DNA from 4 places in the Streptomyces venetus genome. Region 1 is predicted to be linked to each of the others. Evidence: riboswitches for the same ligand, from Rfam matches in the RefSeq annotation. Region 1 holds a riboswitch; each other region holds the start of a gene.
What was found. A riboswitch is a leader RNA that binds a small molecule or an ion and turns the genes downstream of it on or off. The one in region 1 is predicted to bind cobalamin.
Positions count from the first base shown of each region.

Region 2: it holds a riboswitch for cobalamin, as region 1 does, so the genes downstream of both, ABEA82_RS26015 (energy-coupling factor ABC transporter permease) here and ABEA82_RS12135 (CbtB domain-containing protein) in region 1, are expected to answer to the same signal.
Region 3: it holds a riboswitch for cobalamin, as region 1 does, so the genes downstream of both, ABEA82_RS22470 ((2Fe-2S) ferredoxin domain-containing protein) here and ABEA82_RS12135 (CbtB domain-containing protein) in region 1, are expected to answer to the same signal.
Region 4: it holds a riboswitch for cobalamin, as region 1 does, so the genes downstream of both, ABEA82_RS35235 (ABC transporter substrate-binding protein) here and ABEA82_RS12135 (CbtB domain-containing protein) in region 1, are expected to answer to the same signal.

Region 1 is NZ_BAABET010000003.1:503,530-508,274, reverse strand. Features, by position in the region: gene ABEA82_RS38835 (MTB12 C-terminal domain-containing protein) at 714-1,340, shown strand; gene ABEA82_RS12140 (CbtA family protein) at 1,427-2,197, opposite strand; gene ABEA82_RS12135 (CbtB domain-containing protein) at 2,222-2,443, opposite strand; cobalamin riboswitch at 2,479-2,608, opposite strand; gene ABEA82_RS12130 (histidine phosphatase family protein) at 2,720-3,304, shown strand; gene ABEA82_RS12125 (FtsX-like permease family protein) at 4,045-4,745, opposite strand, start outside.
Region 2 is NZ_BAABET010000008.1:178,828-183,572, reverse strand. Features, by position in the region: gene ABEA82_RS26030 (energy-coupling factor ABC transporter ATP-binding protein) at 1-706, opposite strand, end outside; gene cbiQ (cobalt ECF transporter T component CbiQ) at 703-1,452, opposite strand; gene ABEA82_RS26020 (energy-coupling factor ABC transporter substrate-binding protein) at 1,458-1,826, opposite strand; gene ABEA82_RS26015 (energy-coupling factor ABC transporter permease) at 1,823-2,530, opposite strand; cobalamin riboswitch at 2,561-2,745, opposite strand; gene ABEA82_RS26010 (serine/threonine-protein kinase) at 2,823-4,157, opposite strand; gene ABEA82_RS26005 (MDR family MFS transporter) at 4,342-4,745, opposite strand, start outside.
Region 3 is NZ_BAABET010000006.1:544,397-549,141, forward strand. Features, by position in the region: gene ABEA82_RS22460 (HipA family kinase) at 1-383, opposite strand, end outside; gene ABEA82_RS22465 (APC family permease) at 533-2,032, shown strand; gene ABEA82_RS22470 ((2Fe-2S) ferredoxin domain-containing protein) at 2,048-2,419, opposite strand; cobalamin riboswitch at 2,483-2,604, opposite strand; gene ABEA82_RS22475 (hypothetical protein) at 2,765-3,556, shown strand; gene ABEA82_RS22480 (Rieske 2Fe-2S domain-containing protein) at 3,547-4,713, opposite strand.
Region 4 is NZ_BAABET010000014.1:71,759-76,503, reverse strand. Features, by position in the region: gene ABEA82_RS35245 (ABC transporter ATP-binding protein) at 1-7, opposite strand, end outside; gene ABEA82_RS35240 (FecCD family ABC transporter permease) at 37-1,050, opposite strand; gene ABEA82_RS35235 (ABC transporter substrate-binding protein) at 1,047-2,063, opposite strand; cobalamin riboswitch at 2,147-2,307, opposite strand; gene ABEA82_RS35230 (CoA-binding protein) at 2,404-2,811, shown strand; gene ABEA82_RS35225 (4-hydroxybenzoate 3-monooxygenase) at 2,882-4,105, shown strand; gene ABEA82_RS35220 (ArsR/SmtB family transcription factor) at 4,107-4,466, opposite strand; gene ABEA82_RS35215 (cation diffusion facilitator family transporter) at 4,527-4,745, shown strand, end outside.

The sequences.
Region 1 (4,745 bases):
GCGGACCCGGTCACGGCGTGGGGGTCGCCTACTGCCGCCAGAGGCAGTGCTGGGCGCACATGGACCGGCCGTGTGCGGGTGGGCGGGCATCGTCCCTAGCGCCGTCACGGCCCGGAAGTGCGCTCGGCACGGGGCGGTCGACGACCGGATCGGCCGGCTGAGGCGTGCGGGCCGGGAGGTCTGCCTCGCCCCTCACGCGGTCAACCGCATGGTCGAGAACTTCCCCGGTGTCACCATGTGTGTGTCCATGGGCGGCCCCGAGCGTCACCGGCGCCGCGGCCTCCACTGCGGGAGCGGTCACGGTGAGCGGCCTATGGGGGCTCAGGAAGCCCGGCGCATGCGCACCCAGCAAGTGGGTGGCTACCAGCAGGATCAGTCCGATGAAGAGGACAGACGGCGCGAGGCGGCGCTGAGCGCGGCTGGCGGCCATCAGACTGATCACGCACGCATCGTAATGAATCGACAGCACAGGGTCATGATCCGGCGCGCTGAGCACCGCCGATCCACCGGATCAGAGTCTCTGGATGCCCCAGAAGGCGGCGATGAGCACGGCGACCGCCGCGGCCACCACTGCGACGGCCCACGCGGCGCGCCGTATCCACGGGCTCACACTCCTTCGATGCCCGGGATGCCGCACACCATGCCGTGTGGAGGATGAGCGCGGGGAAGGGGGGGAACACGGGACAAGAGACACCTTCGAGGAGGAAGAGGCCATGGGGCCAGGCCGGCGATCGCTCTGCGCCGTCGTCATGGCAGCCGCGCTCTCGTCATCCGTCATTTCCTGCACGGACGACGAACCCCGGCCCCAGCCCGTCCCGTTCTCGACACCGGCCGGAACTTCGACTCGCCCCCTCCCGCCCACCACCTCCGCTACCCCCACGCCGACCGCAACCGCCCCCGAGGATCCGGCAGAGGCAGAGGAGCAGGTCCGCGACTCCTGGGCTCGCTTCTTCAGCCCGGAGACCTCGGTCGAGGAGAAAACGGACGTCGCTGAGAACGGCGGTTTGTACCAGCTGATGATCGAGGCACTCGCCAAGGACCCCAAGACCCGCGCCCTACGAGTGCGCGTCGATGCGGTGACCTTCACCTCCGGTCTGCACGCCCGTATCGACTACACCCTGTTCTCCGGAGACCGGAAGGTCGAACCGGACGGCCCGGGGACGTCCGTGCGGCAGGGAGACACATGGAAGGTCTCGGCGAAGACCGTGTGCTCCCTGACGAAGTACGGCGACGACGTCCCCCAGGCCCCGATCTGTTCGGAGCCCCGCGGCCAGGGCCCACGGGTCGGAGCCGCGCTGCCCGCACAGCACGGGCCCGCGCCGGGAGCATCCAACCGGTGACGGCTGTGTCCCGAACGCCGACTGTGTCCCGAACGCGGTGGACGACCCCGCCGGAGTCTCCGGTCGGGGCCGTCGGAAGGACGTGCTCACTGCGGCACGGGGGCTTTCCGTGTGCCACTGCTCTGTTCACCGGCACCGGCCCTCGAGGGAGCCATCACCCGTTCGGCGAGAGCTCCGAAGACCAGCCCGAAGGCAGTCCACAAAGTCACCTGTACGGCGAGCGCGGCCAGCCGGAACTCCCACAGCACGGCGGCCGGGAAGTGCTCCGGGACCTTGTTGAAGGACGGCAGGAACGCGTACGCGAGCCCGACGGCCAGGACGAAGAACGCGCCCGCGGCGACCGTTGCGTTCCAGTTGCCCAGCCGTGGCGCCAGGCGCTTGCCCAGGATCACCGCGCCGACGGTGAGCAGCACCCCGAGCACCATCATCAGGAAGTACAGCGTGGTGCGCTGGCCGATCGTGTCGGGATCACCGACCGCGGGCGGATTGGCCGGGTACTTCAGGAACGGCACGACGTACACGGCGACAAGGCCGGAGGCCGCGAGGAGCAGTGCACTCGCACGCGGCCCGAAGCGCCCGATACGGCCGAGCGCGAAGCAGTACGCGAGGGCGGCGATGCCGCCGAAGGCGACACCATAGATGAGTACACCGGTCGACAGGCCGGCAGTGGACTGCACGGTGCGGCTGACGACTTCCACGCCGTGTTCGTGTTCGTGGGCATGCGCTTCCTCATAGGCGATCGCCGCGTCGACGCTCGGCTCACCCAGGAAGTAGGAGACGAGGAGCGCGAGCAGGCCCGCGGCGAGTCCCGCGAGCATGCCGCGCACCAGAAGTTTGCGGACAGTTGCCGAGTTCATGGGCTCGTGCGTTCCCTGCTGCCGTCAGTGGCAGGGGAAGCCGAGCAGGTGGCGGGCGTCGTGCACCCATTCGTGAACGTCCTCTCCGCTCATCACGGAGGTGGCGCTCTGCTCGACCCCGACGAAGTAGAGCAGGACCAGCATCAGGATGCCGAAGAAGACCGCCCAGGGCGCGATGGCGCCGATCGGCAGTTTGGCGGGTACGGCGGTGGGTGTGGTGGTCGGCTGAGCGACAGACTGCGCCATGGCAGGCCCTCCTGGGGAACTCGCGTCCCGTCTCGGTGGTGCACAGGACGACGGGGCGGGTCTGACTTGCGCGGCCCGCACCAGGGGTGCGAACCGGGCTTACAGTGGCGCGACCGTGCCGGAATTCCACCGGCTTCCGCGAAATCCGTCGTCGATATCGACGAGAAGGTACCGCGCGGGGAGCGGTCGGCCAAGGGCGCGTGGAAGCACGACATTGAGGCACGGGGGCTGTGAAGTGCCTGAGACAGCAGCGGCGTTGGAGGCCAGGGCGGACGTATGACGAGCCGAGTGACGTTGATCTCACCAGCCATCAGCGCGGCGCTGCGGGAGGCCCGCTTCGACGACGGGTGCCCGTTGGACGCCTCCGGCCTGAAGCTTGCACGGGCATCGGCTGAGGGCCTTCCGCCGGTGGACCGTGCCTGGGTCGCTCCAGCAGTGCGCTGTCGTGAAACGGCGAAGGCTCTCGATCTGGACGCGACTGTCGTACCCGAGCTGGCCGGGCTGGATGTAGGGCGCTGGCGTGGCGCGACCCTGGCCGAGGTGAGCACACAGGAGCCGGCGGCAGTGGGCGAGTGGCTGGCGGATCCGGAGTCGGCACCACACGGCGGAGAGTCGGTACGGCACTTCTGCGATCGGATCGCCGCGTGGATGGAGTCGGCCGCGGAGTCGGCAGGCCGGAGCGTCGCCGTGGTGGAGCCGGAGGTGGTGCGGGCCGTGGGGGTGCGAGTGCTCGGCGCCCCAGAGTCGGCATTCTGGCGGATCGACGTCCCGCCTCTGTCCACAACGGAGCTCAGCGGGCGTGTGGGGCGCTGGAACATACGGCTCGGCCAGCCTCTCAGGCAGCCGACCGAGCCGCCCTGACAACGTCCTCTGGGCATATGAAGCCGCCGCTCAGAGCCTCGAAGCCCCGGGGCGCTACACCGTGCGAGGCAGCCAGGGCGCACCGGGGGCGGTCAGGGCGGCGGTCCGGTATGGAAGGTTCGGGGCTTCAGCCTCGCGTCCAATGGAGAGCATGACTGATCAGCCCTCGTCCACGGGGCTGCGCGGTGGAACCCTGGGACTCCACCCACCAGTGTTCGTCAGCCGCGGTGCAGCCAAGCCCTCTGGCGGCTCCCGACCGGAATGCCACTGGCGCTGTGACGATCGACAGGCGTCAAGCCCAGGTAATCAGCCCGCCCCTTCTCCTCCCCCTCCTCAATGTCCTCGCGGGCCTCACGTCCGGGCCGCAGCGACCACAGCAGCATCGTGAGCGCTGATCGGCAGCAGGAAACGTAGAACATGCGGGCACAGCGAACACTCCGGTGTCGGTTAAGGCACGCCGAAGCCAGGCGTGCATGGTGACGTGGTGCGGTGGAGTGCCGTGTGGTTACGGCGCGCAGGGCTGGGCCCGGTGCAGCAGGACCGTGAGCCGCTGCGGGCATGGCAGTGACGCTGCGGGTAGCGGTCGGCGCGCCGGCCGGGGCAGCGGTGTACCCGCCAGCCTCAGGACGAGGCCGATGACGTACAGCAGCCACGGCCACCAGCCACGCACCGTGCCACCATGTCCCGCACCACTCGTCGTCTGACCGTGGCCGGGATCAGCACGCGAGGGGCGCGGTACGTCACTCCCGCACACCCGCCAGCTCCACCGGGCGTCGGCGCAGGGCGAGCGCGGCCGGGACGGTCGCGGAGGCCACGGCGAGGACGGCACAGGCCGCCGTCGTCATGCCCAGGGCCTGCCACGGCAGCGTGATCGCGGCCGGGGCCGACAGCAGGGCGAGGGCGCCCCCCATTCCGGCCAGGTTCACGGCGGCGACCAGGAGGCCGAGGAGCGCGCCGGCCGCCACCACCGCCAGGGCCTCCGCGCCGGTCAGCCGCAGCACCTGCCACCGGGTGGCACCGGCCAGCCGCAGCGCCGCCAGGTCGCGGACCCGGTCGGACGTCGCCATGACCATGGTGTTGGACACCGAGATGCCCGTGTAGAGCAGGGCGATGCCGAGGACCAGCAGGAGGCCGAGGCGGGTGGTGCGGTTGGTGCCGGGGTGGCTGTCCCGGATCCACTGGTCCCGGGTGAGGACCTGCCCGTTCCCGGCGCCGAGCGCCGTGCGCAGGGCGGTGGCCACGGCTCCCGGCTCCGCCCCGGCGGCCAGGGCCACGTCCACCCGGTCGACCGTGGCGCCGGGGGCGTTGCGCGGGGTGAGGTAGACGCCGTTGCCGCCCGTGCCGGTGGTCATCACCGCGGCGATCCGCAGGGTGCGCGGCGTCCCGTCGCCCAGCCATACCCGGACCCGCTCGCCCACCCGGTGCCGCTGCCACTCCTCGT
Region 2 (4,745 bases), on a different contig from region 1:
GGAGGAGATCGGTGCGGGCCAGCGCCACGGGGGCGGGCCCGGTGCGGACGCCGGACGGGGTGAGCAGCGCCGCGTCGTCGGCCCAGCGCAGGGCGAGGTCGACGTCATGGGTGGCCATCACCACCGTGGTACCGGTCTCGCGAAGCCTGTCGAGTGTGGTGAGGAGGCGTTCCTGGCCGTCCGGGTCGAGGCCGGCCGTCGGCTCGTCGAGGATCAGCACCCGGGGCCGCATGGCGACCGCGCCCGCGATGGCGGTGCGTTTGCGCTGCCCATAGGAGAGCAGATGGGTGGGCCGGTCGGCCAGGGCGGTGATGTCCAGCGCGGCGAGCGCCTCCGCCACCCGCGCCCGCACCTCCCCGTCGGGCAGACCGAGGTTCAGCGGACCGAACGACACGTCCTGTTCGACGGAGGCCGCGAACAACTGGTCGTCCGGGTCCTGCACCACCAGCTGGACGGTCGTCCGCAGCCGCGTCAGGCCCTTGCGGTCGTAGGTCACCGGCTGCCCCTCGACCGTCAACCGGCCCTCGTCCGGGCGCAGTCCGCCGCTGAGCAGCCGCATCAGCGTGGTCTTGCCGCTGCCGTTGCGGCCGAGCAGGGCGAGCGCACGCCCCTCGGCGATGTCGAAGTCGAGGCTGCTGAGCACGGCGGGGCCGTCCTCGTAGGCGAAGGACGCGCCCCGCAGGGCGACGAGGGCGGGCTCGCTCATGTCAGCGGCCTTTCCAGTGCGAAGGTGAGGACTGCCAGCGCCGCGAGGAGGGCACAACTGGCGGCCGTGAAGCGGACGGAGACGCGGGCTTCGGGCAGCAGGACGCGCAGCGTGCCGTCGTAGCCGCGCCCGGCGAGACCGGCCTGGAGGCGGGCCGCCCGGTCGAAGGCCCGGACGAACGCGGTGGCGCCGAGCCCGCCCAGCGAACGCCAGGCGGCGGCCCGCGAGGTGTGCCCGAGCCGGGCGGCCTGCGCGTCGCGGACCCGGCGCACGGAGTCCAGCAGCAGGAAGCTCATGCGGTACGTCACCAGCGCCACGTCCACGACGGGCGCCGGGATCCCGGCCCGGACCAGCCGCGGCAGCAGGTCCGACATGGGCGTCGTGAAGGCGAACAGCAGCACGCCCAGGGAGGCCGCGGAGGTGCGTAGCAGCAACTCACCGGCCCGGACCGGCCCGTCGTGGGCGAGGGAGACGAAACCCCCCGGGCCGCCGACCTGGACCAGCAGCGTGACCGCGCCCGTCACACAGAACCCCAACGGCACCCGATAGGCCCGCCACAGCCGTTGCCAGGGCACACCGGCCGGACCCAGCAGCACCACCAGGGCCGTCACGAGCACCAGGGCCGCGCCCGGCCAGGGCGGCAGCGAGACGGCCAGCACGGTCAGCCCCAGCCCGAGCACGGCCTTGTCCACGGGATGACGGCGGCGCCAGCGACTGCTGTGCGCCGCAGCGTCGATCGGCAGCACGCGACTCAGGCCCTCTCGACCGTGGACTCCTCGGCGGCGTCATGCTCCTGGCTCGCCGCGACCCGCTCCAGTGCCCGCTGCTCGCCCTGCCGCCGCCCCCGGCGCAGGCCGAAGTAGTAGGCGAGGACACCGGCGCCGAGCGCCGCCTGGAGGGAGAACAGGGCCGACTCGATCTCACCGGACGGCGGTTCGTACAGCGGCGAGAACCACGGCTTGTAGTCCGGCTTGATCTCGGTGATCGCCGTCTCGGCTTCGCCGTCGGAGCCCGTGAACGGCTCCTTCTTGTGGTCGCCGAGGCCGAGTGCGAGCGGCAGCACGGCGAGCGCGGCCACGAGGACCAGCAGCAGAACGTTGATCTTCGTGTTCCTGCTCATCGGGTCACCGCCTCGGTCCCGGCCTCGGTCCGGGACCGCTTCTCGGCGAGGAGCACACCCAGCCGGGTCAGTTCGCCCTTGCTGGACTGCACCAGCAGCCGCATCACGAGCACCGTCAGCAGACCCTCGCTCACCGCGAGCGGAATCTGCGTGACCGCGAAGATGGAGCCGAACTTGCCGAGCGCCCCCAGGAACCCGCTGCCCGGGTCGGGGAAGGCCAGCGCCAGCTGCACGCTGGTGACGCAGTAGGTGGACAGGTCGGCGACGAACGCGGCGAAGAACACGGTGACCATCAGCGGCACGTCGAACCGCCGCAGCAGCTTGTACACCGCGTATCCGGCCCAGGGCCCGACGATCGCCATGGAGAAGACGTTGGCGCCGAGCGTGGTGAGACCACCGTGCGCGAGCAGCAGGGCCTGGAAGAGCAGGGTGATGGTGCCCAGCACCGCCATGATGGGCGGCCGGAACAGGATGGCTCCCAGGCCCGTGCCGGTGGGGTGGGAACAACTGCCGGTGACGGAGGGCAGCTTCAGGGCGGACAGGACGAAGGTGAAGGCGCCGGAGGCACCGAGGAGCAGAGTGCTCTCGGGATGCTCGCGCACCTCACGGGTGAGTGACCGGGCCCCGTGGATGACGAACGGCGCCGACGCGACGCCCCAGGCGACCGCGTGCGCCGGAGGAAGGAAACCCTCGGCTATGTGCATGGCTCAGCAGACCCTCTCCAGCACCTCGTGGATGGTTGACGCGCCTTGGCCGGTCTCCTGGCTCACGGGTCCCACCGCCCGTACTCCGCCTTCCCGGGTCCCTGAGGACCCAGTGGCCGCCCGCGAGGGCCGGAGCCGGACTTCCCGATCACAGTGGCGAGGGCCGCACCGGCATCACACCGGATTTCCCGTTCACCAAGGCGTGGTGACAGTAGTGCCGGGACGAGGGCGATGACAAGCCACCCGAGGGGGCGCGCAAGGGGCGCCCCCCGGCACACCGGCGCAGAACTCCTCAGTCGTCGCCCTCGTCGTCATCGTCCCCCGCGCCCTCCTGGGACGGCTCGGGCTTCGCCTCCTGGGGCTTGTCCGCCTTCTCCGGCTTGGTGTCGCTCGTCTCCTCCGTCGGGGCCGTGGAGCTCGGTTCCGGGGCCGCGGAGGTCGGGGGAGCGGGCGCCGTGGTGGAGGGAGTGACATCGGCCACTGTGCCGACGGTCGGCGCCCCGTCGCCCGCCGGGGCGGACCCGAGAGGGTCGGCGGACTCGGCTGACGAGGGGGCGGCAGGGCTGCTCGCGGACGGGGACGCGTCGGGTTCCGTGCCCTGCGTCGCGGTGTCGTCGGGAGCGAACCACATCATGCCGGCGAGCATCGCGGCCAGGAAGAGGGCCGCAGCGGCGGCCGTCGCGGCCACGCGCGGCCGGTTGCCCGGCGCGTTGCGCGGAGCGGCACGACGTGAACGCCCCTCCCGGGCGGTGCGGGACCCCGTCGGCAGCGCGTACGTGGCCGGGGCGGAGCTCTCGGCCGCCGCGTACGTTCCCGGCTCGGAGGGCGGCGCCGGGAACGCGGCCTCCGGCAGCGGCTCGGGCAGACCCCGCCAGGCGCCGCCGGCGAACCACTCGGCGGTCTGCTGGGCCGTGGGCCGGTCCTCGGGCCGCTTGGCGAGCAGGGCGAGCAGGTAGCTCTCGAAGGCCGGCGGGAGACCGGTGACACCGAGTTCGCGAGGCGGCACGGGGGTGTTGTCGAGATGCTGGTGGAGGAGCGCCACGGCGGTGTCCGCCTGGAACGGCGGGCGGCCGCTGAGGAGCTGGTAGAGCACGCAGCCCAGGGAGTACATGTCGGAGGCGGGGCTCGCGGGCTTGCCCAGGGCCCGTTCCGGCGCCAGGTAGAGGCCGGTGCCGACGATCTGGCCGGTCGCCGTGAGTGCCGCGCCGGGATCGTCGAGGAAGCGCGCGATGCCGAAGTCACCGATCTTGAGCGTCCCGTGGACGTCCAGCAGCAGGTTGGCGGGCTTGACGTCCCGGTGCACGATGCCCTGCTCGTGCGCGGCGGCGAGTCCGGCGGCGGCCTGCGCGGCGAGGGTCGCCACCCGCTCGGCGGTGAGCGCGCCGGAGACGGCCAGCACTCCGGAGAGGCTGTCACCGTCGACCAGTTCCATCACCAGGAACAGCCGGTTGTCGTGCTCGCCGAAGTCCAGGACACCGACGAGGTTGGGGTGGTTGAGACGCCCGGCGGTCTGGGCCTCCAGACGGAACCGGGAGGCCGCCGTCGCGTCCGTGTCCTGCGGCAGCAGTAACTTGACGGCCACCGCCCTGGCGAGCATCTGGTCGTACGCACGCCAGACTTCTCCCATTCCGCCGCGCCCGATCTCAGTGTCCAGCCGGTAGCGGCCCGCTAGCAGCACTCGTCCTCGTCCTCATGCTCGTGGGAAGGTCGTCGCCGCAGGCGCAACTCCCCGCTTTCCCGCGGAGGTTGATGTGGGGGTGCCGCAGCCGACCCAGGATACTGGCGCCACGTGACCGCCGTGGCCACCCGTGTCAGGCGGCCGCGCCCTCCACCCGGCGCGGCAGCAGCGTCACCGCGAGGGCCGTCACGGCGGCGAGGACCAGCCAGGGCACGGCGGCCGGGAGGCCCAGGTCGAGCAGGAAGCCGGTGGCCGCGCTGCCCGCGAGCACGATCAGACCGGAGACGGACGACAGCGCACCCGTGTAGAGGCCGATCCGGCCTTCCTCGGCGAGGTCGGGCACCCAGGCCCGGGCGGCGGGCACGACCAGCATCTGCCCCACCGTCAGCAGCACCACGAAACCCGCGGCCGGCAGCAGCCCGGCGACGCCCGTCCAGCCGGCGGGGCGCGTGACGGCCACCACCGCGAAACCGGACGCGATCAGCAGCAGCCCGGCGGTCATGGAGCGGTGCAGGTCGAGCCGGTCGCCGGCCCACC
Region 3 (4,745 bases), on a different contig from region 1:
AGCCAGACGATCCGCCCCGCCTCCAGGGGATCGACGGGGAAGACCCGCGCGACCTCGGGCGTGAGGTCCCGGGCGCCCGGCAGGTAGTCCATGCCGAGGTTCACACCCGCGCTGGCCGCGTGCAGCTCCCGCACCTCCTGGTGCGGCTCGTTGTCGGCGATTCCCGGGTCGAAGCGCACCAGGACCAGCTCGGGGAACCGCAGCCCGAGAGCCCGGGCCAGTTCACCCACGACGACCTCGGCGACCAGTGCCTTGCGGCCCTGTGCGGAGCCGGTGAACTTCACGACGTAGGTACCCAGGTCGTCGGCCTCCACGATGCCGGGGACGGAGCCGCCGGAACGCAGGGGCGCGATGTAGCGGGTGGCGGTGACCTCGGGCAGCATCCCTCAACCGTACCGGGCACCTCGTACGCGGAAGCGATTCCTGATGCCGACCGGAGCCCGACATAAACCACGAAAGCGCCATCAATGGCAAAAATGCCTCACCCCTGCCTGTTGTATGGAGCCGTCCACGCACAACGGGAGTGAAGCGCATGGCCGACGAGATCACGGGCGCGGGGCCGCCACCGTCCGCGAGTCTGAAGCCCGACGCGATCGGGTTCCTCGACGCGCTGGTCATCGGGCTCAACGCGACCTCCCCGGCCTACTCCGTGGCAGCGGTCATCGGCCCGGTCGTGGCGCTGGTCGGCATCTACGCCCCCGGGGTGATGGTCGCGTCGTTCGTGCCCATGCTGCTGATCGCGTCCGCGTTCTACTACCTCAACAAGGTGGACCAGGACTGCGGCACGACCTTCTCGTGGGTCACCCGGGCCATGGGACCGTGGGCGGGATGGCTCGGCGGCTGGGCCATCACGATGACGGGTGTGCTGGTGGTCGGGTCGCTCGCGGACGTCGCCGTGACCTTCTTCCTGCTCGCCGTCGGCCTGGACAGCTGGGCCGACAACGACGTCGTGCGCCAGGTGCTCACCGTGCTGCTCATCCTGGTGATGACGGCCGTCTGCGTCATCGGCATCGACGTGTCGGCCAAGGTGCAGAACGTCCTCATCCTGGCGCAGGTCGCCTGCCTGCTCGCCTTCGCCGTGGTGGCCCTGTACCGCGTCTACGCCGACACCGGCACCCTGGACTCCGTCGAGCCGAAGATCAGCTGGCTGAACCCGTTCGGAGCCGGCGGGGCGCCGCTCACCTCGTCCCTGCTGCTGGGCGTGTTCATCTACTGGGGCTGGGAGTCGGCGGTCAACCTCACCGAGGAGGTCGAGGACTCGGCGATCGCGCCCGGCAAGGCGGCCGTGTGGTCGACGGTGCTGCTGCTGGTGACCTACGTCGCGGTCGCCTTCGCGGTCGTGGCCTACGCCGGGACGGCCTACCTCGCCGAGAACGCGGCGGAGGAGGAGTTCATCTTCGCGCTGCTCGCCGAGGAGGCGATGGGCGGCTGGGACTGGGTGGTGCTGCTGGCGGTGTCGACGTCCGCGCTCGCCTCCACGCAGACGACGATCATCCCGGCCTCGCGCACCGGGCTGTCCATGGCACGCCGGCACGCCCTGCCCGCGCACTTCGGCCGCATCCACCCGCGGTACCGCACCCCCGACGTGAGCACCTGGTGGGTCGCGGGCATCGCCATCGTCTGGTACCTCGTCCTCTTCCACATCAGCGAGAACGCGCTCTTCGACTCCCTGACCGCCCTGTCCCTGCTGATCGCGTTCTACTACGCGCTCACGGGTCTGGCGTGCGCGGTCTACTACCGCCGCGAACTGACCCGCAGCGTCCGCGACTTCCTGCTGATCGGCCTCGGCCCGCTGGTCGGTGCCGGGCTGCTGGCATGGCTGCTGGTGGAGTCCGTGTCGGACATGGCCGACCCCGCCAACTCCTACAGCGGCGTCTCGTGGTTCGGGATCGGCCCACCGCTCGTCATCGGCATCGGCATCGCCCTCACGGGCGTGGTCCTGATGGTCGTGTGGCGACTGACGGCCCCCGCGTTCTGGTCGGAACGCCCCAGCACGGTCGACCCCGCCCTGATGCACGGAAAGGAGTCCTGAAGCTGCCGGTGGTCCTCATGAGCGGCCCGGGCGCCGTTTCGCGAGCGGGCTGAAGGCGTACAGGTCGAGGATCTCGGGCCGGGGGGCGACACCGGGACCGCCCTCCCGGACCCAGTAGACGATGTCCTCGGTCGCGGCGGGGTCGTTGACCAGCCCGAGCCACACCGGCCGCCCGCCGGCCGCCCGGCCCGCGGCGGAGGGCTGGACGACGATGACGTTGGCCTGGTCGCAGACGTCGAGGCAGTCGGAGATCCGGACCGGCGCGGCAGCGCGCAGCCGCTCGGTCTGGGCGGTGTGGTCGACACCGGTCACCTTGCCGCTGCCGCAGCAGCAGTCCCGGCACACGACGATGCGGCACGGAAGCCCTCCGGCCGGCGTTGCGGACATGCCGCACCTTCCCTCTCTCCCGGGGAGATCCGCCCCGGTGGTTCGTCGAGGAGGCGACCGCGTGAGTCTCCTGGCTCTCGGGTCGACGCCGGTCCCGGCCTTCCCACCCTCGCGGGCAGTGGCCTGTCGGGAACGGCTCACCGATCACAGTGGCGGGACCGCGCCGGATTCACACCGGCTTCCTCGTTCCGCCGTCGCCTTGTTCGCCGGTCATCTTGCCATGGGGCCGGGGCAGGACGGCAGTTGCCGACCGGCTTTACGGCTTCGCCCGGCGGTCACGGGCAGGGCCCCGCCGGCGGGTTCGGGTACGGTTCGAGGGGGTTGTGTGAGGAACGGGGAGGCTCGGTGGGGGCGGGGAAGCGGCGTACGGCGGGGAGCGTGGCGTGGCTGCTGATGGGGGTTCTGGCTCTCGTCTTCGGGGTGGCCAGTGCCCTGGAGGTGCGCGGAGCGCTGGACCGGGAGCGGGAGTTCCGTGCCGCGCCGGCGTGCGCCTCGGTCCAGCTGAAGGCGTCGGGGTGCCGGTGGGAGCAGGAGTTCACCGTCCGCAGGGCCGACACGCACCGCGGGGAGCGGAACGCCTCACCCGAGGCGGAGTTGGTGCTGCCCTCCGGCAAGCCCTGGGAGGTGACGTTCCCGCACGCCGATCCGGTGGTGTCGGAGCTGGAGCCGGGCGACAAGGTCGTGGGCCTGATCTGGCACGGGGATGTCGTCGAGGTGCGGGACGACGGCGATCGGCGGCAGCGGACGTCCGATTCACCGGTCGGGTGGCCCGAGGACCGTCTCGGCGGCGCCCTGATCTGCTTCTCGTTCGGGCTGCCCGCCGTCGTCGGCGGGGGGTGGCCCCTGTTCGCGCGGGGCGACCGACGTCATGCGAAGGCGGCCTCGGTGGTACGGGGGCACGGCGTCGGCATGGCCGGCGCGGCCGTCCTGACGCTGTGGGCGCAGTCCGCCAACGACTGGCCGCTCTGGTCGATCCCGGCGATCTGGGGGCCGCTCGCGCTGCTCGGCCTGGCGTCCATGACGGCCTTCGCGATCGCCGCTCTCCGCGGTGGCCTGGACGACAACGCGCCGGACACCCCGGACACACCGGAAGCCGCTGAGCCGGACGCCACGGCCACGGCGTCAGGTCACTCCTGACCCTGGGCACCGGCGGAGAGCCGCGCGCCCCCGCACAGCGAGGCGCCGCCGCACCCCGCGGGCCGGGCCTCGATGGGGACGCCGTTCGCGCGCAGCACCTCGCGGACGTCGAGGATCAGCGGGAACACCTCGTGGTTGCGGTCCTCCCCCTGCTCGTCCCAGGCCCGTTGCTCCGCTTCCACCGCCATGCGGTCCTCGGCGAACACGCGCTCGGTGAAGCGCCGGACGAACGGCCAGGCCAGGTGGAGGAGGCCGGGGATCCGGGGTTTCTCGATCATGAGCAGGCCGTAGGCGTGACACCTGCGCTGCTCGGCGTCCTCGGGGACGTAGGCCGCCCAGAGGCGGAAGGCCGGGCGGTCGGCGTTCTCCGGCACCAGTTCGAGGGTCTGGTACGGGTACTCGGTGCGGATCGTCATGACATCGGCGGTGCCGCCCCCGACCCCCTCGGAGGCCAGCAGGCCGGCGCTGCGGCTGCGTCTTCCCCCGGTGTGGGTGAACAGGTAGCCGGCCTCCACCGAGCGCTCGTCGCTCCGGTAGCCCAGCAGTTCGGGGTGGAGTCTGCCGACCACGCCCCGGTGCAGGAACTGGTGGTTCATGTCGAGGAGGTTCTCGTGCATGAACGAGTAGTGGCAGCGCACGGTCTTGGAGTACGTCATGGTCCGGTACCGCGGTGAGCCGAAGGCCGGCAGCTCGGGCAGCGGCGTGGCCGCGGCCCGCTGCGGGTCGCCCGGGAAGACGAACACCAGGCCGTACGCCTCGCGGACGGGGTAGCCGCGCACACCGCGGGGCGGCCGGCGGTCGCCCTTGGCCAGGTACGGGATCTGTGAGACGCGGCCGTCGCCGCGGTAGGCCCAGGCGTGGTAGCGGCAGCGGAGTGTCTCGCCCTCCACGACTCCCATGCTCAGCGGCACCTGCCGATGGGCGCAGCGGTCCTCCAGCGCGTGGACCTCACCGCTCCGGGTGCGGAAGAGGGCGATGCGCTCACCCGCGAACGCGGTGGCCAGCACCCGCTCGCGGCGCAGGCGCCGGGACAGGGCGACCGGATACCAGTGGTCGGGGTGCAGCCCGACCCGCCGGAGATCGGCCTTGGCGGGATCCGGGTCACGGTGCCCCGCGGGCTGCGCGGCGAGGGCGCTGGCCCTGTCGGTCTCGGTCATACCTCTCCTCGCGGATGGGGCGCGGCACGGAC
Region 4 (4,745 bases), on a different contig from region 1:
CCTCCACCGGCTCCCCCGCACGCGTCCGCACCCGGCTCACCGCACCCTCCGTGTCCGGTACAGCACCGCCACGAACGCCGGCACCCCGATCAGTGACGTCACGACTCCCACCGGCACCTCCTGCGGATCCAGGGCTGTTCGGGCCAGGGTGTCCACCCACACCAGGAACACCGCACCGGCGAGGGCCGTGACCGGCAGCAGCCGCGCGTGGCCGGGACCGGCCAGGGCCCGGGCGGCGTGCGGCAGGACCAGTCCGACGAAGCCGATCGCCCCGGCCGAGCTGACCAGCGCGGCCGTGAGCAGGGCCGTGACGCACAGCAGCACCAGCCGGGTGCGGGCCACCGACACCCCGAGGGCGGCCGCCGCGTCCTGCCCGAAGGCGAAGGCGTCGAGGGTACGGGCGTACGACAGGCACACCCCCAGCGCCACCGCCAGGACGGCCAGGCACAGCCACACGTCGGTCCAGCCCGCGCCGCTGAGCGAGCCGAGCAGCCAGAAGAGCACGCCACGGGTCGTCTCGGCGTCGGCGGAGGTCAGCACGACGAAGGAGGTGAGCGCGGAGAAGAGCTGCATGGCGGCGACACCCGCCAGGACGACCCGGTCGGTGGTGCCGCCCAGGGTGTGACTGAGCAGCAGCACCAGCGCGAAGGAGACCAGGGCGCCGAGGAACGCGCCGGCGGACAGCGAGAGGGCACCGCCGCCCACGCCCAGGACGACGACCAGGACCGCGCCGGTGGAGGCGCCCGAGGAGACGCCGAGGACGAACGGATCGGCCAGCGGGTTGCGCAGCAGCGACTGCATCACCGCCCCGCACACGGCCAGCCCCGCGCCGCACACGGCCGCGAGCAAGGTGCGCGGCAGGCGCAGCTGCCAGACGATGCCGTCCCGGATCGGCGTCAGGTCGGAGCTGCCGAGCCCCAGGTGGGCCGCGGCGACGGACCACACGTCGGTGACCCGGATGTCGGCCGGGCCGACGGTGATCGCCAGGGCCAGGGAGACGACCAGCAGGAAGACCCCGCCGGCGCCGAGCGCCAGTGCGCGAACGGTCACTTCGCGAGCCCGAACTCGCGCAGTCCGGCGGCGACCTGCTCCACGCCCTCGACCGTGCGGATGGTCGGATTCATGGCCTGCCCGCTCAGCAGCACATACCGCTTGTGCCGGACCGCGTCCATGTTCCTGGTGACGGGGTTGGACTCCAGGAAGGCGATCTTCTTCGCGGCCGACTCCGCGGTCTGCGACTCGCGGGTGAGGTCTCCGATGACGAGGACGTCCGGATCGCGGTCGGCGACCGTCTCCCAGTTGATCTGCGGCCACTCCTCGTGCGTGTCGTCGAAGACGTTCTTCGCGCCGAGGGCACGGGTGATGATGCCGGGCGCTCCGCAGCAGCCCGCCATGTAGGGCGACTCGGAGTTGGCGAACCAGTACAGGAGGGTGACGTCGGAGGCGTCGATGCCCTTCGTGGCCTTCGCCATCCGCCGCTGGAGGGAGGCCACGAGGTCGTCGCCGCGCTTCCTCACCCCGAAGACGGTCGCGAGGTCCCGTACCTCGCCGTAGATCGTGTCGATGCCGAGCGCCCCGGCGCGCGTGCCGTCGCCACCGGCCGAGTTGTCCTTTTCGGCGCAGTCGGACGGGGAGACGTAGGTGGGCACGCCGAGCTTCTCGAACTGCTCACGGGTGGCGACGCCGCCCTTGCCGAGGGTGGAGACGAAGGACGCGGCGACGAAGTCGGGGTCGGCGTCCAGCACCCGTTCGAACGACGGGTTGTCGTCGGCGATGCGCGGCACCTTCGCGTTCGCCTTCGCCAGGCCCTTCATCACCGGGTCGGTCCAGGTGGCCGTGCCCGCCATGCGGTCGGCGAGGCCGAGGGAGAGCATGATCTCGGTGGTGCCCTGGTTGAGGGAGACGGCGTGCTCGGGCGCGGCCGGGACGCGGACCTCGTGGCCGCAGTTGTCGAGGGTGACGGCGGCCTTCACGGTGTTCGGCTGCGCGTCGCCGCAGCCGGCCAGGAGGAGGGAGCCGGCCGTGAGCAGGACGGCGGCGCGGGCGGGTCGGGCGAGGGGCACGGACACCAGTCCTCAGTCGTCGAGGGCCCGATCGCGGAGCCCGGTCGTACGGTGCTCCCCCGCCGCGTGCGGCCGCGGGGGCCGCCAGCAGGTCTTCGGACTCGGGTTCACCCGGTGCGGGACGCCTTCCCGGACGACTCGCACGCCGTCCAGTGGCCGAGGCCCCGCCCGTCCCCCTCACCGCTGCGCGTCAGTTCCGGATTCGCACCGGATTCCCTGACCCACGTACATGGGTTCGACTGGCCTCGGCAAGCTATCACGGGGGCCGCCGGGGAATCACCGCGCGCCCTGCGCCGTTCTCCGGAGAGCAGGTCATTCCCGAGGTCGGAGGAGGCCGCCGGTGTACGGCGACGAGGAAACGGTCCGCAGGATCCTCACGGAGCTGGGCGACACCTGGGCCGTGGTGGGCCTGTCCTCGAACCAGGCGCGCGCGGCGTACGGCGTCGCCGCCGTGCTCCAGCGGTTCGGCAAGCGCGTCGTGCCCGTGCACCCCAAGGCGGAGACGGTGCACGGCGAGCGGGGGTACGCGAGTCTCGCGGACATTCCCTTCGACGTGGACGTCGTGGACGTGTTCGTGAACAGCGACCTGGCCGGTGCGGTCGCGGACGAGGCGGTCGCCAAGGGCGCCCGGGCCGTGTGGTTCCAGCTCGGGGTCGTCGACGCGGCGGCGTACGACCGGACCCGCGCGGCGGGCCTGGAGATGGTGATGGACCGCTGCCCGGCGATCGAGATCCCCCGACTCGGGTGACCGCGGCGGTCCCCGAGGCGGGGGCCCACCGGCCCGGGTCGCGTGCGGGGCGTGCCTCCATAATGAGCCCATGACCCACGCCGCCCCGCCTCCGAACTCCTGCACGCCGCAACGTTTCCCCGTCGTCGTCGTGGGCGCCGGGCCCGCCGGGCTGACCGTCGGCAACATCCTGCGGGCCGCGTCCGTGGACTGCCTGGTGCTGGAGACCGAGACCCGGGAGTTCGTCGAACAGCGGCCCCGGGCCGGCGTCATCGAGGAGTGGGCCGTGCGCGGCCTGGAGAAGCGGGGCCTCGCCCGGAACCTGCTGGACCGCGCGGAGCTGCACACCGCGTGCGAGTTCCGCTTCGAGGGCGAGCGGTTCCGGTTCCCCTTCGGCGAGCTGACGGGAAGTCACCATTTCGTCTATCCACAGCCGTTGCTGGTGACCGACCTGCTGCGTGAGTACGCCGACGTGCGGGGCGGGCAGGTCCGGTTCGGGGTCCGGGACGTGCGCCTGCACGACATCGACAGCGACCGCCCCTCGGTGTCGTACACCTGCCCTGAGACGGGTGAACAGCAGGTCGTGCACTGCGACTTCGTGGCCGGCTGCGACGGGGCACGCGGGGTGACCCGGGCCTCCCTGCCGCCGGAGCGGGTCCGTGTCGCACGGCACGACTACGGGACCGGCTGGCTGGCCCTGCTCGCCGAGGCCCCGCCCTCCGCCGACTGCGTGCTGTTCGGCTGCCACGCGAACGGGTTCGCCGGGCAGATGCCGCGCAGCCCGGAGGTGACCCGCTACTACCTCCAGTGCCCGCCGGGCGACGACCCGGAGAACTGGCCGCACGACCGCGTATGGGCCGAGCTCCAGGAGCGGCTCGGGGCGACGGGTGTGCCGCCGCTGACGGAGGGCCGGCTGATCGAGAAGCGCGTGCTGGACATGCACGACTACGTGGTCGAGCCGATGGTGCACGGCCGGCTCCACCTCGCCGGCGACGCGGCCCATCTGGTCGCGCCCATCGCCGCCAAGGGCATGAACCTGGCCCTGCACGACGCCTTCCTGCTCGGCGACGCGCTGGTGGCCCACCTGAACGACGGTGACGACAGCGGCCTCGGCGGCTATGCGCAGGCGTGCCTGCGGCGGGTGTGGGACTACCAGGAGTTCTCGCAGTGGCTGGCCGAGGTGTTCCACGGGCCGGCGTCGGGCGACCCGTTCCGCGCGGGCACCTCGATCGCCCGGCTGCGCCGCCTGTTCTCCTCGCCCCTGGCGGCCGCCGCCTTCGCCGAGAAGTACCTCGGGACGGCCGCGCGGCACTGACTCAGTCGTGGACGGGCCGGTCGGTGAGCCGGTGGTCGGCCACGTTCAGGGCCTCGTCCACGAGCCGGCGCAGATGGCCGTCGCGGAGTGAGCAGATCACCCGGCGGCCCTCCTTCCGTGTGTTCACCAGACCCGCGAGGCGCAGGCGGGCCAGGTGCTGGCTGACGGCCGGCCGCGCCGCCCCGCACGCCTCCGTGAGCGTTGTGACATCGGCCTCTGCCCTGGTCAGGGCGTGCAGCAGGGCGAGCCGGGTGCGGTCGCCGAGCAGGGCGAGGAGTTCGGCGGCGAGCGCGAACTGTTCCTCGCCCGGGGTGCGCGGATACGCATCGTCCGCAGGTGACAGGTGCATGCGTGCGCTCATACGCACATAATGGCGCCATGGGCGTGGGCACGTCCACGCGCGCACCGGAAGGAGACCCACGTGAGCGATCGGCACGACCACTCGCACGGGCACGGGGACGCCGACCACCCGCACGGGCACGGGCACGGGGACGGCGGCCACGGGCACGGGCACCAGTACGAGGGCCATGTCCACGAGCACGCCGGCCACGGGCACGGGCACGGCGACCACGGGCACGAGGGTCACGCGCACGGCCACTCCCCCGACGGCCTCCGCCACCGGCTCTCCCACCTCCTCACC